Regions from separate parts of the Peribacillus sp. QJM3NY_7 genome, predicted to be linked through region 1. Evidence: riboswitches for the same ligand, from Rfam matches in the RefSeq annotation. Region 1 holds a riboswitch; the other holds the start of a gene.
What was found. Region 1 has a riboswitch for S-adenosylmethionine ahead of mmuP (S-methylmethionine permease). Riboswitches for the same ligand answer to the same signal wherever they lie in the genome.
Positions count from the first base shown of each region.

Region 2: it holds a riboswitch for S-adenosylmethionine, as region 1 does, so the genes downstream of both, metK (methionine adenosyltransferase) here and mmuP (S-methylmethionine permease) in region 1, are expected to answer to the same signal.

Region 1 covers NZ_CM149663.1:2,997,367-3,007,261, forward strand. Annotated here, with positions in the region: gene AC0VX1_RS14275 (hypothetical protein) at 75-242, opposite strand; gene mmuM (homocysteine S-methyltransferase) at 541-1,503, opposite strand; gene mmuP (S-methylmethionine permease) at 1,493-2,887, opposite strand; SAM riboswitch class I at 2,971-3,073, opposite strand; gene AC0VX1_RS14290 (flavin reductase family protein) at 3,308-3,916, opposite strand; gene AC0VX1_RS14295 (alpha/beta hydrolase) at 3,935-4,543, opposite strand; gene AC0VX1_RS14300 (ring-cleaving dioxygenase) at 4,543-5,490, opposite strand; gene AC0VX1_RS14305 (ring-cleaving dioxygenase) at 5,515-6,492, opposite strand; gene AC0VX1_RS14310 (nitroreductase family protein) at 6,736-7,335, shown strand; gene AC0VX1_RS14315 (alpha/beta fold hydrolase) at 7,520-8,572, opposite strand; gene AC0VX1_RS14320 (hypothetical protein) at 8,565-9,068, opposite strand; gene AC0VX1_RS14325 (SDR family oxidoreductase) at 9,096-9,857, opposite strand.
Region 2 covers NZ_CM149663.1:4,909,588-4,919,482, forward strand. Annotated here, with positions in the region: gene AC0VX1_RS23635 (gamma carbonic anhydrase) at 1-90, shown strand, start outside; gene metK (methionine adenosyltransferase) at 380-1,573, opposite strand; SAM riboswitch class I at 1,737-1,899, opposite strand; gene pckA (phosphoenolpyruvate carboxykinase (ATP)) at 2,318-3,904, shown strand; gene AC0VX1_RS23650 (nucleotide sugar dehydrogenase) at 4,848-6,149, opposite strand; gene AC0VX1_RS23655 (glycosyltransferase) at 6,191-7,507, opposite strand; gene AC0VX1_RS23660 (glycosyltransferase family 4 protein) at 7,531-8,736, opposite strand; gene wecB (non-hydrolyzing UDP-N-acetylglucosamine 2-epimerase) at 8,932-9,895, shown strand, end outside.

The DNA.
Region 1 (9,895 bases):
TATTATTGGAATCCTTAAAGAAATGGAAAATTCCTCAATATAATGTCTCAACAGATATGCTGCATTTCCATATTTTAAGGCATTTCATCTTCTTTTTCCCTATTCTTGAAAGCTTCATGAGTGACAATATCCTCAATCTGTTCATACTGGCGGCTGTGTTCCTTCTCTTCGCTAATTCTATTATTGGGTAAATTTCCTGGATGTCCTTTTTCTTTATGATTAAAATTTTTACCACGACTCATAACTCATTCTCTCCTTTCCATTCATTGTTTGTCTAGTTTTCCCAAGCACGAAAAAAATATGATTTAATTTCTCTTTTTACAGTTTTTGCAAAAGGGTTGGTTTACCTGTAATTTTCAGCTGATCTTGCGCGACTTATTTCTGAAGTGTCAAGAAATTAATTATTCAATCCTTTCAAATTACTCGAATCTGAATAAAGAGCTCAAAAAGAACAGGAACCGCCAGATTCCTGTTCTTTTTGTTTATAGGTTTCCCGACTACTTACATATTTAATAACAATATTTTTGATAACAAAAAAGGCTAGGAGAACGTTACCACGGAAGGTCGCCACTTTCTTGAAATGCCCGCAATATGATGAGGAGCGGTTCTGCAACATCCTCCAATTATATTTGCCCCCGCATGGTGCCAATCTTCAGATTTCACATCGAGCCTATTACATGATTCTGGACCATGCCATGTTTTAGTTTCTGGATTATATGATTCACCGGAATTCGGATAAACGATAATTGGTTTATTCGTGTTTGCACGCAACACCTGTATGGCTTCCGTGATAACTGATACAGGCGCACAGTTGATGCCAATTGCGGCAATTTGCTCACTGTCCCCAAACAATCTGGCACACTCCTCCAGCAATGTGCCGTCACTAATCGCTTTTTCATTTTTCAAAGAAAAGGACAGCCAAGCATAGACTTCTGGATAATCTTTCAATAATGAATGTAATACTTTTGCTTCTTGCAGGGAAGGAATCGTTTCAAATGCTAAAATGTCAGCTCCTGCTTCAATCAAAGCTGATATTCGTGAGCGATGAAATGCCGCCAAAGTTTCATCTGAAACACCATAATTCCCGACATACTCTGAACCATCTGCAAGATAAGCCCCATAAGGTCCAACTGATGCAGCAACCAATGGCTTAGGTCTAATCGTTTGAAATTCTTCCTTCCAAAATTCATCTCTTGCTTTTCTTGCTAGTAAAACCGTTTTCCTGATTAGATCCAATGCCTCTTTTTCTTGTATTCCGCGGAGGGCGAAACCTTCAACCGTTGCTTGATAGCTTGCCGTTATCGAACAGTCAGCACCAGCTCGAAAGTAGTCAGAGTGCACCTGGTAAATCACTTCTGGATTTTCAAGTAATACACGTGCAGACCACAGGGGATCGTCCAAATCACACCCATGACTTTCAAGCTCTGTAGCTAAAGCTCCGTCCAAAATCATAACTGAATGACCTTGTAAAATTTCTTCAATTGGGTTAATTTTATTTTTCATGGTCTACTCCTCTTTTCTTTATGGTTTGTGTCAGATAATAACTTCCATAGCAAAACAAAATAAACGGAATGCCACAATATAGTGCTATTCTTTGTGTAGGATCAAATGCAATTCCTATGCAAGAAGCAAGACATAGCATAAATGAAACGATTGGTACGAATGGATATAATGGTGTATGATAAGCCAAATCATTAACTGAGTTTCCTTCGTTTATATATCGTCTGCGAAATAGAAACTGTGACGCGCTAATACTCATCCAAACTATAACCACGGCTAGTCCAGAAATGGATACAAGCACTATATATACAGTATCCGGCGCAATAATACTCGAGAAAAGTGCTAAAACACCGCCCAGCATACTGAAAAGGACTGCATTCAAGGGAACACCCCGTTTTGTCAATTTTGCAAATATTGGTGAAATAGTTTTCTTATCTGCAAGTGACCAAAGCATCCTGGATGAGGCATATAGTCCTGAGTTCGCAGCAGACAAAATGGCAGTTAATATAACAAAGTTCATAATATCCGCTGCATATGGCACTCCAATTCGTTCTAGAACGGCAACAAAGGGGCTCTCTAATACGCTTGCATCCGAAACAGGCAATAATGCGGATAAAACAACGATGGTACCTACAAAAAAGATAATCAATCTCCATAATGTCATACGGATTGCCTTTGGAATCGTTTTTTCCGGATTCACAGTTTCTCCAGCTGCAACTCCGATCAATTCAGTTCCAGAAAATGCAAAATTCACCGCGAGCATCGTCATTAGAATGGCAAAAGCACCATTTGGAAATAAACCTGCACTTGTAACATTGGAAAATAACGGAGCTGATTGTGCGTTAATCATTGGAATGAAACCTATCATTGCCGCAGCTCCCAGAATAATGAATATTACAATAGCAAATACCTTTATAGACGCAAACCAGAATTCGGATTCAGCGAAAAACTTAACGGTCCACGCATTTAATGCCAAAACCAAAATGGCAAATAGAGCACTCCATATCCAGACACTGATTGATGGAAACCATCGCTGCATCAACAATCCTGCAGCCGTGAATTCCGAACCTAGTGCAACAGTCCAGGTTAGCCAATACAACCAGGCTACTGTATATCCTGTCCCTGGTCCGATGTATTTGGTTGCGTAACTATGAAACGCACCAGTCTCGGGCATATGCACTGATAGTTCACCTAGACATAGCATGACTAGATAAACCACTAATGCACCAATCAGATACGAAAGGATGGTTCCGAACGGACCAGCCTGTTGAATCGTATAACCCGAACTTAAGAATAAACCAGTTCCAATCACCCCGCCAAGCGATAGCATTATTATATGCCGTGCTTGCATTTGCCTTTGAAAATCATGCTTCCTTTTGTTATCCATTCTTACTCTCCTTAATCTTGCATCCAGAAAAAACGAAAACGCACTCTAAAAAAGAGTGCGTTACTGACAAATAAACACGTACGGTCTTATCTATCAAGGTTTCACCCCCTGGAATTAGCACAGTGTCTTTGTAGACCTGTTGCTGAGGTTTCATAGGGCCAGTCCCTCCACCTCTCTGGATAAGAAATTATTTTTTTATAACTTTATCAATCTATGAAAAATTTGTCAAGTTTTGTTTCGGAATGTTAAGACTTCCTTTAAATGCTAACGATCATGGCGTCTGCGGCATTAATATTAAAAGGTTGCTTATTTTTGGAACAGGCGCTAAGCATATTATAATGGCAAATAAAACTAACCGGGGTCATGTTGGTCTTAAAAATGGCAACATCTTAAAAGATGTCGCCATTTTTTTCTTTTTCCTTAAGGACGTTCTATTTCAAATAATTCCCCTAGTTTTGTATAAGTATGACCTGCTAATCTTGCTACAGGTTTTAGCCCATTCGGGTCAATACGGCCATTATGGTAAATATCTTGCTCTATATGATAGCAGACTATTTTCCCTATCAGTAAATCACAACCAGGTTCATTCTTGGAACCTGCCAATGGAATCGATTGCTCTAATGTACATTCAAAACGCACCTTCGCTTCTTCCAATCCTGGTACGGATACCCTATCACTAACAGCCAGCGTGAAATTAGTAAGACCCAATTCACTTTCTTCAGATGGGAGTTCCTTGGCCGTTCGATTTGCATCAGCAACATTATTTTCGTCAGTGATATGAACAACGAACTCACCTGTTTGAATTGCATTTCGGGCTGTATCCTTTGAAACTCCTTCTTTCCGTTGAACAGAAATGGAAATCATCGGAGGATTTGAACTGACTATGTTAAAAAAGCTGAACGGCGCTATATTGATTGTACCGGTTTCGGATTGTGTCGTAACCAGCGCTATAGGTCTCGGTATAATGCTTCCAGTCAAAAACTTATAATTATCCCGTTCAGTCAGACTTTCAGGGTTAACAGAAATCATCTTCATTCCCTCTCATTCTTATAAAAAGTTCTTTTGAAACCATGAACCTGCTGCATCAACCTCTGAACGTGTCAACTGATGACCATAATTTTCCCATTGAACTTCAACTGTTGCGCCAGCTTGCTGTAAAAGTTGATTAAGTTCTTCAGTTTCTTCTGCCGGGCAAATCGGATCGTTTTTACCTGCAGCTATAAATACAGGTATATCTGAAAGGGACGGCAAAGCAATCCCTCGTCTTGGAACCATTGGATGATGAAGAATCGCTCCTTGTAAGGCCCCCTCGTAATGGAACAGCAAACTTGCCGCTATATTTGCACCATTGGAATAACCTAATGCCACCACTCTGTCACGGTCGAAGTCATATTTTCCGGACGCTGATTCCAAGAAGTCATAAAGCTCCTTCGTTCGGAAAATCAAATCCTCTTCATCAAAAACCCCTTCAGCTAACCGTCGGAAATAACGGGGCATTCCATTTTCAAGTACATTTCCCCGTACGCTCAGTACGGACGAACCCGGTGAAACCATTTCGGATAATGGCAAGAGATCTGTTTCCGTTCCTCCAGTGCCATGTAACAGCAGTAGTAACGGAGCTTCTGGATTACTTCCTTTTTGAAAAATATGTTTCATCATTTATCCTCCTCTAGTACTCTCGGCACTGCCGGCAGTAACGTTTTTTCCATAACTTCCCGCTTTTCTTCCAACCATGGCGGCAGCATTAATTTACTGCCCATCGTTTCTTTCGTTTCATCATGAGCAAAGCCAGGTGGATCTGTGGCTACTTCAAAGAGTATGCCTCCATCTTCCCTGAAATAAATGGCATTGAAGTATTGTCGGTCTGTAAAGGGTGTCACACCATAGCCATGGTTACCGATATGCTCCCTCCATTCTTTATGATCTTCATTATCGCTCGCACGCCATGCAATGTGATGGACAGTTCCCACTCCGATTTTACCGTTTGGTAAAACCGTTTTTTTAACATCGATCAAATTGCCGATATCCGATGTGGATTTGAAGCGGATGAAATCGCCCTCTTCCCCAACCTTTTGAAGGCCCATCACTTCCTCTAAAAGTTCCATCGTTTTGATCGGTTTTGACGTCAATAATACAGCTCCGCCGAAACCCTTGACCGCCTTATCAGCTGGTACACCGCCGGATGACCACTCGCTATTTTTACCTTCTTTACGCTCAACCAGTTCAAGTTGCAAACCATGTGGGTCTTGGAACTCAAGATATTCCTCACCGAAACGTGAAACCTTTTCAAAGTCTATATTAAATTTACCCAAACGATTTTCCCAGAAGCCCATTGAACCCTCCGGAACGGCATATGTTGTAATCCCCACTTGTCCGGAGCCAATTGTCCCTCGGTATGCCCCAGGCCAAGGAAAGAAAGTGATGATTGTGCCCGGTGAACCGGATTCATCTCCGAAATATAAATGATAGGTGCCTGGATCATCAAAATTAACGGTTTTCTTCACCATACGCATTCCCAATACTCCAGCATAAAAATCCACATTCTCTTGAGGATTGCCTACAATTGCGGTTATATGGTGTATCCCTGCATTTTGCTTTTGCATGCCGATTACTTCCTTTCCCGTTGATTAATTAGTTGATTTTGTATTAAGTGGTTTTAAATTCGATTCAATATCCTTTCTTTTCGATTCCAAAAAAGGTGGCAGGGCAAGGTTCTCACCTAGATGCTGCTCAGCTTCATCCACTTCAAAACCAGGTCCATCAGTAGCTAGTTCAAATAATATGCCATTCGGCTCCCTAAAATAGAGTGAACGGAAATAAAAGCGGTCCACATATCCCGAATTCACGAATTTCGATTCACTAATCTTTTCTACCCATTTTCTCAATTCTTCTTCATCATCCACCCGAAAGGCAACATGGTGTACTCCACCCCTCCCCAGCCTTTCCCGAGGTATGTCATTCCTTTCTTCAATATGGAGTTCTGCTCCAGTTCCTCCTTCACCTGTCTCGTAAACGACTATCGGATTTTGCCCCCTGATTGCGGATGGGTATGTGCCTGATTTCCTGAACCCCAATACCTCGATAAGAACACTTTCTGTTTGTTCAATATTGGGTACTGTGAGTTTTACTGGTCCTAATCCAAGTATGGAAAACTCTTGCGGCACTGGGCTTCCATTCCACGGAAATCCTCCATCAACACCGTTATTATCCTGATCGGAAACCAGAAGAAGCCTCTGCCCTTCAGGATCTTTAAAAGAAAGCACCTTTCTTTCAAAACGGCTCGATATTTCATCGTGCTCAACATTGAATTCCACAAACCGTTTTTTCCAATATCCTAGCGCTTCATCATCCCTCACCCTTAAAGAAATTTCTGAAATGCTATTGTTTCCCTCATGAGTGCGGGCAGCATTTGGAATTTCAAAAAACGTCAATTCCGTACCCGGTGAACCAATTTGATCTCCATAAAATAAGTGATACACACGAACATCATCTTGATTCACCGTTTTTTTGATTAATCGCATCCCTAAGACTTTTGTGTAGAATTCAAAGTTATTTCCCGCTTTTGCTGTAATCGCCGAAACATGATGTAATCCTTTTAATTCCATCCGTACCACTCCTATCTTTATAAATCTCCCCTTACGGAGATGAATTAATCCGCTAATAATATCTCGAATTCAAGGTATTCAACCTAACATAATACTTTTAATGCAAATATCTTGATTTAAAGATAAACGACAGGGATAAAATTGTCAACCATTTTCATTCAAATAATTTCAACCGGATTCACTTATCATAAAATAAAAAATACAGGCCAAAATAAATCGGTATAAGAATGGAGGTTGTGATATATGGTTAAAGATTTTTTTAGCGCAATTGAAGATAGACGCTCTTATTATTCCCTTAGCAAGGAACATGTTGTTCCTGATAAAAGGATTAAAGAAGTTATCGATCATGCCGTTCAATACTCCCCTTCCGCTTTCAACTCCCAAAGTGCCAGAGTGATTGTATTAACTGGTCAAAGCCACGAACAATTATGGGATATCACGAAAGAAACATTAAAAAAAGCAGCCGATGGCAAAGATTTTACAAAAACGGAAGAAAAAATGAGGTCATTTATAAATGGTTATGGAACGGTTTTATTCTTTGAAGACCAGGCCAAAATAAATAGGCTACAAGAACAATACAAAACGTATGCCGAAAATTTTCCGATTTGGTCGAACCAATCTTCTGCCATTTTACAATTTGTCGTATGGACTTCCTTGGAAATTGAGGGGTTTGGTGCAAGCCTTCAGCATTATAATCCTTTAATCGATGACGAAGTGAGAAAGACATGGGATATATCACGAGATTGGAAACTCATCGCACAGTTGCCTTTTGGAAAACCCACTGCAGAACCTGGCGATAAAGACTTCTCACCACTTGAAGAACGTGTGAAATATTATCGATGATAAAATAGAGACTGGCTCTACTTAACGAGCCAGCCCTTTTATTTTATTTCGCTTTAGTAATCCGGAAATGTTGCAAAAAATTTTGAAAATATCAATGACGCAAAGCCTATATACTCAACAACCGGCATGATTTTGATATCCTCACTGACGTTCAACACGTACATTTCACATCCCCCTATTAATCTTATTGAATTGGTGAAGAACGCCCTGGCAGCCATTCCTTCAAATAATATGGGAGTACACCGGAATATTGTCTAGCAGCATGTCCACTTTTCAGTAGGCTATATGTCTTATCCTTACATGTTAAATGCTCCATTACCGGATAAATCATTTCCTGTGGGACCAGTCGATCATACTTACTTGCTATGACCAAAACACTAGCATCAATTTTCGATAGCTTCGCTTTTTTTCCCCTTACCTTAAAACCACCATTAACCAAGCTATTTTTTATCAATAAATCCTTGGTTATTTGTTTTGCGGCTGCTCCGGATAACGGTACATGCCCATTAGCCCAAGCATTGAAGCGGCGCCAGTTTTGAACGTATTTTTCATCATCCGCTTGATTCAATAAAGATAAATAAGGTGATATATAGACGGGCGATGTAATTAACCTGATACCATATTTAACTGCACTGGCCGGTATCGTTTGATAAATATCTATTGTCTCGTCAAAATCCGCTGTTCCTTCTTTTAACGCTTCCTGCCATTGATCAAAAAATTCCGAGGCACTGAAATCGACCGGGGTCACGGAAAGTATCAAATTCTTGATGGGCTCGTCTGCAATGGCAGCATATATTGCGGCTATTGTACCTCCGAGGCAAAACCCCATGACTGTAATTTCTGATGCTCCAGAGTGACGTAATGCACGCTGCACTCCTTTTTGAATATAATCGACGATATAATCTTCGATCGATATGTCACCATCTTCAAAGCCCGGGCTTCCAAAATCAAGCAAATACACATCAAAACCTTCATTTACAAAAGATTCTATTAAACTATTCCCCGGAGATAAATCAAGAATCAAAGGAGTATTGATTAGTGAATATATAAGAAAAACCGGTACATCATATTTTTTTTGTGCTGAGGGATAAAACCAAAGCGTTGATTTGTTTTTTTTCCACACCGCTATTTTCGGAGTCAGTCCCATTTCAGGCATTGGCTGATTGGGAATATCCAATAAATGTTGCCATTTAGTTTTGGATTCAGATTGATTTTTCGGCACTTTCCGCTTAGCCATTTGAATTCTCCTGACCAACTGAATTGAACTCAGGCAGCTGTGAGCTTAACAATAAGGAGTTATTTATAAAATCAGATAACCTTTTTTTACTCCCTTCCTTTTCATTGGATGCCAATCTTGATTTCTTTTTGATGCTGCGGGATGAATTGGCATTGCCTTTATTGCGAATTGAAGAATTACCCCCGACATTCCCGCCCCTATTCTCAACTAGTATAGAGACCAATTCTTGCAACCCATCAATTTTTTCTTCGAGTTGGATGACTAATTTCGCTAAACTCGCCACATCTTTTTTTGTTGGGTAATTCATGATGATGGACATTCTTTCTGAGGTTTCCTGCAGACTATTTATTCTTGGTACCTGCATTTGCGCATTATTGCTAACTCTTTCGATTAATTCGCGATTATTCAGCAGATTTTGAATTTTACTATTCAGCTGTTGCTCTTTTTGTGTGCCCAGTAATTTAAGCCCTTTATAAAAATTGGATTTTTCCGCCATATATTTCTTCCTTCCTTTCTCCTCCGTTTATACTAATGCTGATATTCCACCGTCAATGATCAAAATATGACCCACCATATAGTCAGAAGCCTGTGAGGCTAAAAAAACGGCGGCACCCTTTAAATCATCTTCATCGCCAAACCTGCCAGCCGGAGTTTTACCTAATATGTCATAGTTAGACTTTTCAAGAATTTCCTTTGTGATTTTAGTCGGGAAAAATCCAGGTGCAATTGCATTGACTTGAATGCCGTATCTAGCAAGTTTAACTCCTAAATCCTTGGTCATTGTAATGATGGCACCCTTACTGGTGTTATAAGCTATCGTATCCAAAAGCTCAGGAAACGTCCCGCCAAGACCTGACACCGATGCAATATTTATGATTTTTCCGGAATTTTGCTGCTTCATGACCTTCGCTACCGCCTGTGAAAACAGGAATGTACCTGTAACGTTAACATTCAATACTTTTTCCCACTTGTCCTTGGGAAGATCCAAAAGCGGACCTGACCAAGACGTACCGCTATTATTGAAAAGAATATCAATCGTGCCGAATTGAGCAACCGTTTCCTGAACGACATGGTCAATGGCGCTCACATCGGTGATATCACATTCAAAGGCAGCGGCATTAACACCCATCGATTGCAAGTCTTCACATACCTCCTTACATACAGGCAGATTTCGTGAAGCAATGACTATATTTGCGCCAGCCTCTCCCAACGCCATGGCGATCTGTTTTCCCAGTCCTCTGCCGCCGCCGGTAATGATAGCCGTTTTATTAGTCAAATCGAACATATTACTCAATGTAGTCAACTTTTCAGCCCTTCCTTAAT
Region 2 (9,895 bases), 1.9 Mb from region 1:
AATGAAGAAGATCGTCAGGATATGGAACGCATCGTACGCGAATACGCCGAAAAAGGCCAATACTATAAAACGGCGGAACGAATAAAGTAACGCACGTTCACTTGACTGAAAATTACGAGTACGTGAACGCAACTCACGAGTATTTCGCTGAAACTCACGAGTATTTGCTCCAAATTCACGAGTATTTCGCTAAAACTCACGAGTATTTGCTCCAAATTCACGAGTATTGCTCCAAACTTACGAGTAAATCGCTCTAGCTCACGAGTATGGCCCTTAAAGTTTAATTTCTTTGGGATTTCTTGAATTATTCCCGCAGACGGCTAAGTTAATCCATAAAAAAGGTGCCCCGCAAATAACGGGACACCTTTTTTTATATGAATTACGCTTGTGCTTTTAATGTTTCTGCTTTGTCCGTGCGTTCCCATGGAAGATCGACATCTGTACGGCCGAAGTGTCCGTATGCAGCTGTTTGTTTGTAGATTGGGCGACGAAGGTCAAGCATTTTGATGATACCAGCTGGACGAAGGTCGAAGTTTGCGCGAACTAGGTCAACAAGGACTTCTTCGCTAACTGTACCAGTTCCGAACGTATCAATGGAGATCGATACAGGCTCTGCCACACCAATTGCGTATGCCAATTGAACTTCCGCTTTATCGGCAAGGCCGGCTGCCACGATGTTTTTCGCAACGTAACGTGCAGCGTATGCAGCAGAACGGTCAACTTTAGTAGCATCCTTACCAGAGAATGCACCGCCGCCGTGACGAGCGTATCCGCCGTAAGTATCAACGATGATTTTACGTCCAGTAAGACCAGCATCCCCTTGAGGTCCGCCGATTACGAAACGGCCAGTCGGGTTGATGAAGTACTTAGTATCTGCATCGATCAACTCGGCTGGAACGACAGCTTTGATCACATGTTCTTTTAGATCGGCTTGAATTTGTTCAAGCGTAATTTCTGCATCATGCTGTGTAGAGATGACGATTGTATCTACACGTACAGGACGGTTATTCTCATCATATTCCACGGTTACCTGTGTTTTACCATCAGGGCGTAGGTAAGCAAGAGTTTCATCTTTACGAACTTGAGCCAAGCGGAATGAAAGTTTATGCGCCAATGAAATCGGAAGCGGCATAAGCTCTTCTGTTTCATTACAAGCGAATCCGAACATAAGACCTTGGTCCCCTGCACCGATTGCATCGATTTCTTCATCTGACATGTTTCCTTCACGAGCTTCCAATGCTTTATCGACACCAGCTGCGATATCGGCAGACTGCTCATCAATGGAACTCAAAACGGCACAAGTTTCAGCATCGAAACCGTATTTCGCACGTGTATAGCCAATTCCTTTAACCGTATCACGAACGATACGCGGGATATCCACGTAAGCGGACGTTGTAATTTCACCAGCAACAAGTACAAGACCTGTAGTTACACTAGTTTCACACGCAACACGTGCATTTGCATCCTTAGCTAGGATAGCATCTAAAATGGAATCTGAAATCTGATCACAAATTTTGTCCGGATGGCCCTCTGTAACAGATTCAGAAGTAAATAGACGTTTCTTTGACATCATATTTCCTCCTTGGAAGTTAGTATGTTGTAGGCATAAGCCTGATTTTTACGGAACTCGTTTCCCTCATTAGTTTCAACTATAGACACAGAATTACTTATAAAAAACACAAAAACCTTCCCTGGCAAATGAGGAAAGGTTTAAAATTCTGTCTTCTATCCTTTCACTCTTATCGTTCAAGGGTTTTTTACCTTGCTCAGGTTAGCACCATCACCACTATTCCTTGAAGACCTTCGCTTTATTTTCGGCGATCGATCTTGGAGTCAAGTTCAATATGGCAGGTTGCTGGGTTTCAAAGGGCCTGTCCCTCCACCAACTCGGGATAAGAGAATCCGTACAATTTAAGATATTATCGTATCTGGCTGGAACTTGTCAATGCTTTTCTAAAAAGAACATTTCCACCCAGAATGGCGTTCATTTGAAAAAACATGTTGATACTAAGTCCTAGAGGGGTTTACAACGCAAAATACGAATAGGAATATTGTAAATTTCCATTAATAATAAAGTATTGAACATCGAAAAGGAACGACACCCTGACTTTCCTATTACTTACTTACTTCCTATTTAAATAAATTTTTCCTCATGAAAGTATATGCGATCATCCTGACTCGGTTCCTGCCGGATTAAAATGATTAATGCGGCTAGCTGAAAATAATCACAAATTAAAAGAAATAGTATAGACTAATTAAATGAATGTGTTATACTAATTGTAATCTAAAAACTCAAACAAAGGAAGGTACCTCATATATGAATTCTGTAGATGTTTCTAATGAGTTACACCAATTATTAACAGGAAACAATGTGCAAACTCAACTATCAGTTCCTCAATTGGTCGAAAAAGTACTAAGCAGAAATGAAGGCGTTTTAACATCAACCGGCGCGGTAAAAGCTGAAACTGGCAAATATACTGGTCGTTCACCTAAAGATAAATATATCGTGGAAGAAGCATCAGTTAAAGATAAAATCGATTGGGGTCCAGTGAACCGGCCGATTTCCGAAGATGTGTTCAATAAACTATATAATAAAGTAGTTGACTACCTAAAAGCAAAAGAAGAGATTTTTGTTTTTAAAGGTTTCGCTGGTGCAGACGAATCATCACGTCTTCCCATCCGTGTTGTTAATGAATATGCTTGGCATAACCTTTTCGCCCATACTTTGTTCATCCGTCCAAACGAAGAGGAACTGAGAGGTCACGAAGCTGAATTCACGATCGTTTCTGCACCTAACTTCAAAGCGGACCCAGAAGTGGACGGAACTACATCCGAAACGTTCATCATCGTATCATTTGAACGCCGTACGATCCTGATCGGCGGAACGGAATATGCAGGAGAAATGAAAAAATCGATCTTCTCGATCATGAACTACTTACTTCCAGAGGCTGGAATCCTTCCAATGCATTGCTCTGCCAACGTAGGACGTGAAGGGGACGTCGCTTTATTCTTCGGACTGTCCGGTACGGGCAAAACAACTTTATCAGCAGACACTAGCCGTAAATTGATTGGCGATGATGAGCACGGCTGGTCTTCTAACGGCGTATTCAACATCGAAGGCGGCTGCTATGCAAAAACGATCAACCTTTCTCGTGAAAAAGAACCGCAAATTTTCGATGCAATCCGTTTTGGTGCTGTATTGGAAAATGTTGTTGTTGACCCGGATACGCGTGAAGCAAACTATGATGACAGTTCATTGACTGAAAACACTCGTGCTGCTTACCAAATGCAAGCAATCGATAACATCGTGAACCCAAGTATTGCAGGACATCCAAATACAATCATTTTCTTAACGGCTGATGCTTCAGGCGTTCTGCCTCCAATCAGCAAGCTTTCCAAAGAACAGGCAATGTTCCACTTCCTAAGCGGATACACTAGTAAATTGGCTGGTACTGAAAGAGGCGTAACTTCACCGGAAGCTACATTCTCCACTTGCTTCGGTTCACCATTCTTACCGCTTCCAGCTACACGCTATGCTGAGATGCTTGGTGATAAAATTGACGAGCACAATGCAAAGGTATACCTTGTCAACACAGGATGGACTGGCGGTGCATACGGAACTGGAAGCCGTATGAAACTTGCTTACACCCGTGCAATGGTACAAGCGGCGCTTGAAGGTGAATTAGCGAACATCGAAACGATCAAAGATGATATCTTCGGTTTGGATATCCCGCTTCATGTTCCTGGTGTTCCTGATGAAGTGCTTCAACCAATCAAGACTTGGGCAGATCCTGCCGCTTATAAAGAAGCAGCAACAGACCTTGCCGCACAATTCCGTGCAAACTTCAAGAAATTCAAAAGCGTTCCAAGTGAAATTGAAGAACTTGGCGGCCCGACAGCTTAATAAATTGTACACAAAAGGACCAAGCTCTTGCTTGGTCCTTTCAGTTTGTCGGTAAGAAACGTCACTTCCCGAACCATGATTATGGATTACTTTATTAAGTGCCATAGAAAGGGAAATACCTCGTCTACTGTCGAATAAAGTACCAAGTAACCCGAAATACGGCATCTTCGCTCGAACTTACTGCCTTACACCCGAATACGCGTCTACCGTCGAATTCACTGCCTTTCAGCTCGAAATACGCCATCTACCGTCGAATTCACTGCCTTTCAGCTCGAAATTCGCCATCTGTGGTCGAAATACTGCCTTATAGCACGAAATAAGGCTCTTTCAGTCGAATTCACTGCCTTACAGCTCGAAATTCACCATCTGTGGTCGAAATACTGCCTTATAGCACGAAATACGGCATCTTCGCTCGAACTTACTGCCTTACACCCGAATACGCGTCTACCATCGAATTCACTGCCTTTCAGCTCGAAATACGCCATCTGTGGTCGAATTTACTGCCTTATAGCCCGAAATACGGCTCTTTCAGTCGAATTTACTACCTTACAGCTCGAAATTCGCCATCTGTGGTCGAAATACTGCCTTATAGCACGAAATACGGCATCTTCGCTCGAACTTACTGCATGCCTTACACCCGAATACGCGTCTACCGTCGAATTCACTGCCTTTCAGCTCGAAATTCGCCATCTGTGGTCGAATTTACTGCCTTATAACCCGAAATATGGCGGCTGCGCTCGAATAATTGGCTAGCCGAGACTCTCCTAGGATGCTTGCGGTGAGGAGGCTTGACGTACAGGAAGCGGATCTGAAAACAACTGGATCGTTTCCACGTTCTGAAAGGGCCTCGTTCTTGCATGGTCCTTTTTTTCAGTGGAAAAAGGGCACTGTGATAGTCAGTGCCCCCTTAATCGTTATTCCATTATCGATGTTGTCCAAGTTTTTAGATGATCGCTTTATTCCTGTCTTTTTTCATGGACACCGTTTTGTATTGATATATATTGCCCAGGTTGGCCACCGGGATATCTGTTTTCGTTGCATCAATGCAATTGCGTGTATCTAGAACTAATTTATTGCTCATGAGATTCGATAGCTTATCATAATCCATCTGTTTAAATTCATCATGGTCAGTCAGGATAAGTATCAAGTCGGCATCAATTACAGCGTCTTCCACTGATACGACTGGCATCTTTCCAGATTTGACATGCGGGTCATGCAAGGCTACATCCATGTTTTCCATCCCCATCAAGATATTGACGACATCAATGGCGGGACTTTCACGAATATCATCTACATTTCCTTTGTATGCTAGACCGAAAACAGCTACTTTTGGCTTCCGGATCCCCTCTAGCATCATCCTTACGGAATTAACGATGTAATAAGGCATCGATACGTTGGTATCACGGGCCAATTTAATGATTCTCGCATACTCTGGCGCCTTTGCAACGACGAAATACGGATCGACCGCTAAACAATGGCCGCCAACTCCCGGTCCTGGTTGGTGTATATTGACACGAGGGTGTTTGTTTGCCATCGATATGACATCCAAAACATTGATGTCCAGCTCGAAACAGATTTTCGTCAGCTCATTCGCAAGGGCGATATTTACATCCCTGAAGGTGTTTTCCATCAGTTTGGACATTTCAGCAGTTTTCGCATCGGTCTGAATGATCTCCCCTTGAACGAAGGTTTTGTAAACAAGACTTCCTTTATATGAGCATGTTTCGGTGATGCCCCCGACGATACGGTTATTATGAACCAACTCTTCAAGAATCCTTCCAGGTAAAACGCGTTCCGGACAATGTACGAGGAAAATGTCTTTTCCGATGGTAAGGCCCGTCCTCTCGATCATCGGTTTAATATGATCATCCATGCTTCTTGGCGCTATCGTCGATTCGATAATGATGACATTTCCTTTTTTGATAAAAGGAAGAATGTTTGAGGTTGCATCCATGACATGTGTTAAATCACAGGATTGGTGCATGTCCTTTTTATTTGGGGTAGGCACCGCGATGATGAACACATCCGCATGTTCCGGGCTTAACGCAGCTCGGAACTTATTGGAAGCAATCACTTCTTCTAATACCTCATCCAATCCAGGTTCTTCGATATGGAGCCTGCCGCTATTCAAATTGGAAATAATTTCAGGATGGATATCCACGCCGACAACATCGACACCGTATTTCGCAAACATTAAAGAAGTTGGAAGTCCTATATAACCTAGTCCGATTGTACAAAGTTTCATATAAACCACTCCTATCTATTTTTCTGCTGCACTCAAATTTGTTAGGCTGTTTGATAGATTTCGATAAAGATTTCCTTCTCTTGTTTCCAATTGTATTTTTGTCGCGCCTTCAGGCAGTTTTGGCTCATTTCCGCCCTTTTTTCAGGATGCTTCAATAAGTAATTGACACCTTCGGCAATTGATTTTGGATCATGCGAATCGACACATACACCGATTTTTTCCGTATCGACAACCTTTTGAATTTCAGGAAAGCTGCAGGCAACCACTGGCACACCGCTCATCATGTATTCAAACAATTTATTTGAAGAAGCGGAGTAGTGATTAAAGCAGACATTATTCAATATCTGAAAACCTAAATACGCATTTTTTGTATAATGGAGCAGCTCGTCGACCGGAACCTTCGGCAGGAACTTCACACGATGCTCCAGATTCATGTCGCTCACTTTCTTCATTAATTCGTCCTTGATCCTTCCATCCCCGATAAAAACTACCGTTCCGCCCTCGATCATCGGTACAGCATCAACCAATTGCTCTAACCCTCTTCCCATTTGAACGCCGCCTTGGTATAACAATATCGGTTCATTCTCTGGCAAATCGAGCAGCTCATGCAAATTCACGGCCGTACTTTCCTCCGGATTGGTTGGAATCGGGTAGTTATGGACCACCTTGGGATACAGACCATATAAGTCTTCGTTATACTTAGCTCTCGTATGGTTTTCGGCGATCATTTCATCGACGAACATTAATAGGAATTTCTCCATCATCCCGTAAATTCGGCTATTATATCCCGTTCTGCTCGTTTGAACTTCATGCGAGTCATAAATAAGCTTTTTCCTTCTCAGCCATTTACTGCTGATCGCTCCCTGCATGAGCGTATTCAAGTCATTTGAATGATAGAAATCATATTTCCTTTTCCGGCCATGATAGATCATTTGACCAAAAATGTAACTCCTCGTTAATAGTGTCGGCAGCTTCGTTTTCGTGATGAACAGGGTGCCCAGCGCAAGGAGTCCAAATGCACCGAACAGTATTCCCGACCCCACCCAGCCGTTGATCAAGTTCAAATTCCACAACGTATTCCAGATCACTAAGGCAAATAGGGCGATTTCAAACTTCTTTTTCTTCAATTTACCTACGATCCTAAGAATCTTATTAAGCGCCTCCCAGCGGTTATTCACCCTAGTGACCGAGAAACCATTTTGGTGTTTCTCCTTTTTGGCCAAACCCTCGATTTTCCAGTTATGAATGGCAATTAAATCGACTTCATAACCTGCTTCTGTAAGTGCTGTGCATTCTCTTAGAACCCTCGCATCGTTCGTAAAGTGATTCCACACGAACATACATACTTTCTTCGCCATGTTGTCCTCCACTTCCGGATTTTTCAGCCTGACGCTTCCATCACGTTGATGAGACCTTTAATATTTTTAGACCATTGAAAATGTTGTTTAGCATACCGATGACCGTTTTCTCCCAGTTCTTCACGAAGGGCCGGATCTGAGGCCATTGTCAATATATGCTGACAGATTTCATCAACATTTCTGCTCTCTGCCACCAACCCGCATTTCGCCTCTATTAGCATCTTCTTGGCCCTGCCGTCCACATCACCGACAATGGGTTTTCCGACACACATATAATCGATGATTTTACCAGGCAGGACCTTATTGAAGACTTCTTTTTCAACCAAGCTCACATAGGCAATATGAGACGTTGAAACTTCATGAAGAGTCACTCTTCGATTCATCGCATTAATCATCTTAATATTAGTCAGCCCTCTGGAGCTTATCTCCTTCTCCACTTCGGATATCCGATATCCATATCCAATCATCGAGAACTCGATTTGTTTATGTTCCCTTAGCTTTTCAGCTACGGCTATCAGTTTTTTCAAATCCTGGGCCAGTCCGATATTCCCCGCATAAACGACCTTGATTACCTTTTCCGATACGGGTGTAAGCAAGTTCTTTAACGTCAGCTCATCCGCAGTAAGCGAATTGGGGATGAATTGGATGGCCTCTTCCTTGACTCCCTTTGCAACGATATAATCCCTGAAACCAGGACTATTGATGATGATAAAATCTGAATGCCTATATAGCTTCCTTTCCAGGAAGAAAGCGATTTTCAATACCCACTTATTATTGAATACGCCTACACCTATCAACGATTCCGGCCATAAATCCCTGACATCGGTAATGAGTTTCGCCTTCATCTTTTTCTTGGCGATCAACGCTGCCAATGTAGGGAAGATGGGCGGGGTCGTGGCAAACACATAATCATATTTTTTTTCGAGACGGATGATTGTATAAATGAAAAGCCACATCGCTTCAAGATAATGAAGCAACCGCTTCCCCATATTGCTTGTATACCTCTTCACTTTGTCCGGCTTAATCCTGATGACATCTTCTTCAATGCTATCTTCATCCCAAAACTTTGTATCTTGATATAAACTTTGATTAGGATAACTCGGCTTCAATGTGATGACCGTTACCTCGAATCCGTTTCTTTTCAAATGGAGATATATATTTTTCATTCTATTTCCCGCACTTCCGATTTCCGGATAAAAGTTTTGCACGATCATCAGGACGCTTTTCATATTCGCCTATCACCTCTATTCTGCTTAGCTTACTTCCTGCTTTATATTGTAAATGCCAGATATTAACTTAAGGTTAAAGAAGTATAAAGTCATTATTAATATTGTAAAAATTCTGTTAATAATTGTTTCGTTTTTATATTTCCCATGAACTTCCCGTTATAATGGGGGAGACATTCAGAAGGGGAGGAAATGAGCATGCCTAAACAACGTATTAAGGTCATGACCGTATTTGGTACAAGACCAGAGGCTATCAAAATGGCACCAGTCGTTTTGGAACTGAAAAAGCATCCAGAAGAAATAGAAACCATCGTGGTGGTCACCGCCCAGCATAGGGAAATGCTCGACCAAGTCTTGCAATGTTTTCAAATAAATCCAGATCACGATTTGGATATGATGAAGGATAGACAAACATTAGAAGAGATTACAACTCGAGGGCTTGAAAAATTGAGTTCGCTCATGAAAGAAATAAAACCGGATATCGTCCTCGTACATGGGGATACCACGACAACTTTCATCGCCAGCCTGGCAGCCTTCTATAATAAGATACAGATAGGTCACGTTGAAGCTGGTCTGCGGACTGGGAATAAGTATTCTCCATATCCTGAAGAGATGAATAGGCAGCTGACAGGCGTCATGGCTGATTTGCACTTTGCCCCTACAAATCAGGCGGCAGAGAATCTAATTTTGGAAAATAAAAAGAGTGATTGTATCCATATTACTGGCAATACGGCTATCGATGCTTTGAAAACAACAGTACGTAAAGACTATGAACATCCGATTCTATCTGGTTTGAATGGAGATCGCATGTTATTGATGACAGCGCACAGAAGGGAAAATATCGGAAAACCAATGGAAGAGATATTCCGTTCCGTCAAACGGCTGCTTGAAGATTACACGGATATCCAAGTTGTTTTCCCGCTTCATAAAAACCCGGTTGTCCGTGAAATTGCTTACCGGATTTTGGGTGAAACGGAAAGGCTTCACTTAATAGAGCCGCTTGAGGTGCTCGATTTCCATAATTTTGCGGCGCACGCCCATCTCATATTGACAGATTCCGGAGGGGTGCAAGAAGAAGCTCCCTCACTTGGCGTTCCTGTCCTTGTGTTACGCGATACAACAGAACGTCCGGAAGGAATCGATGCCGGTACCCTTTTATTGG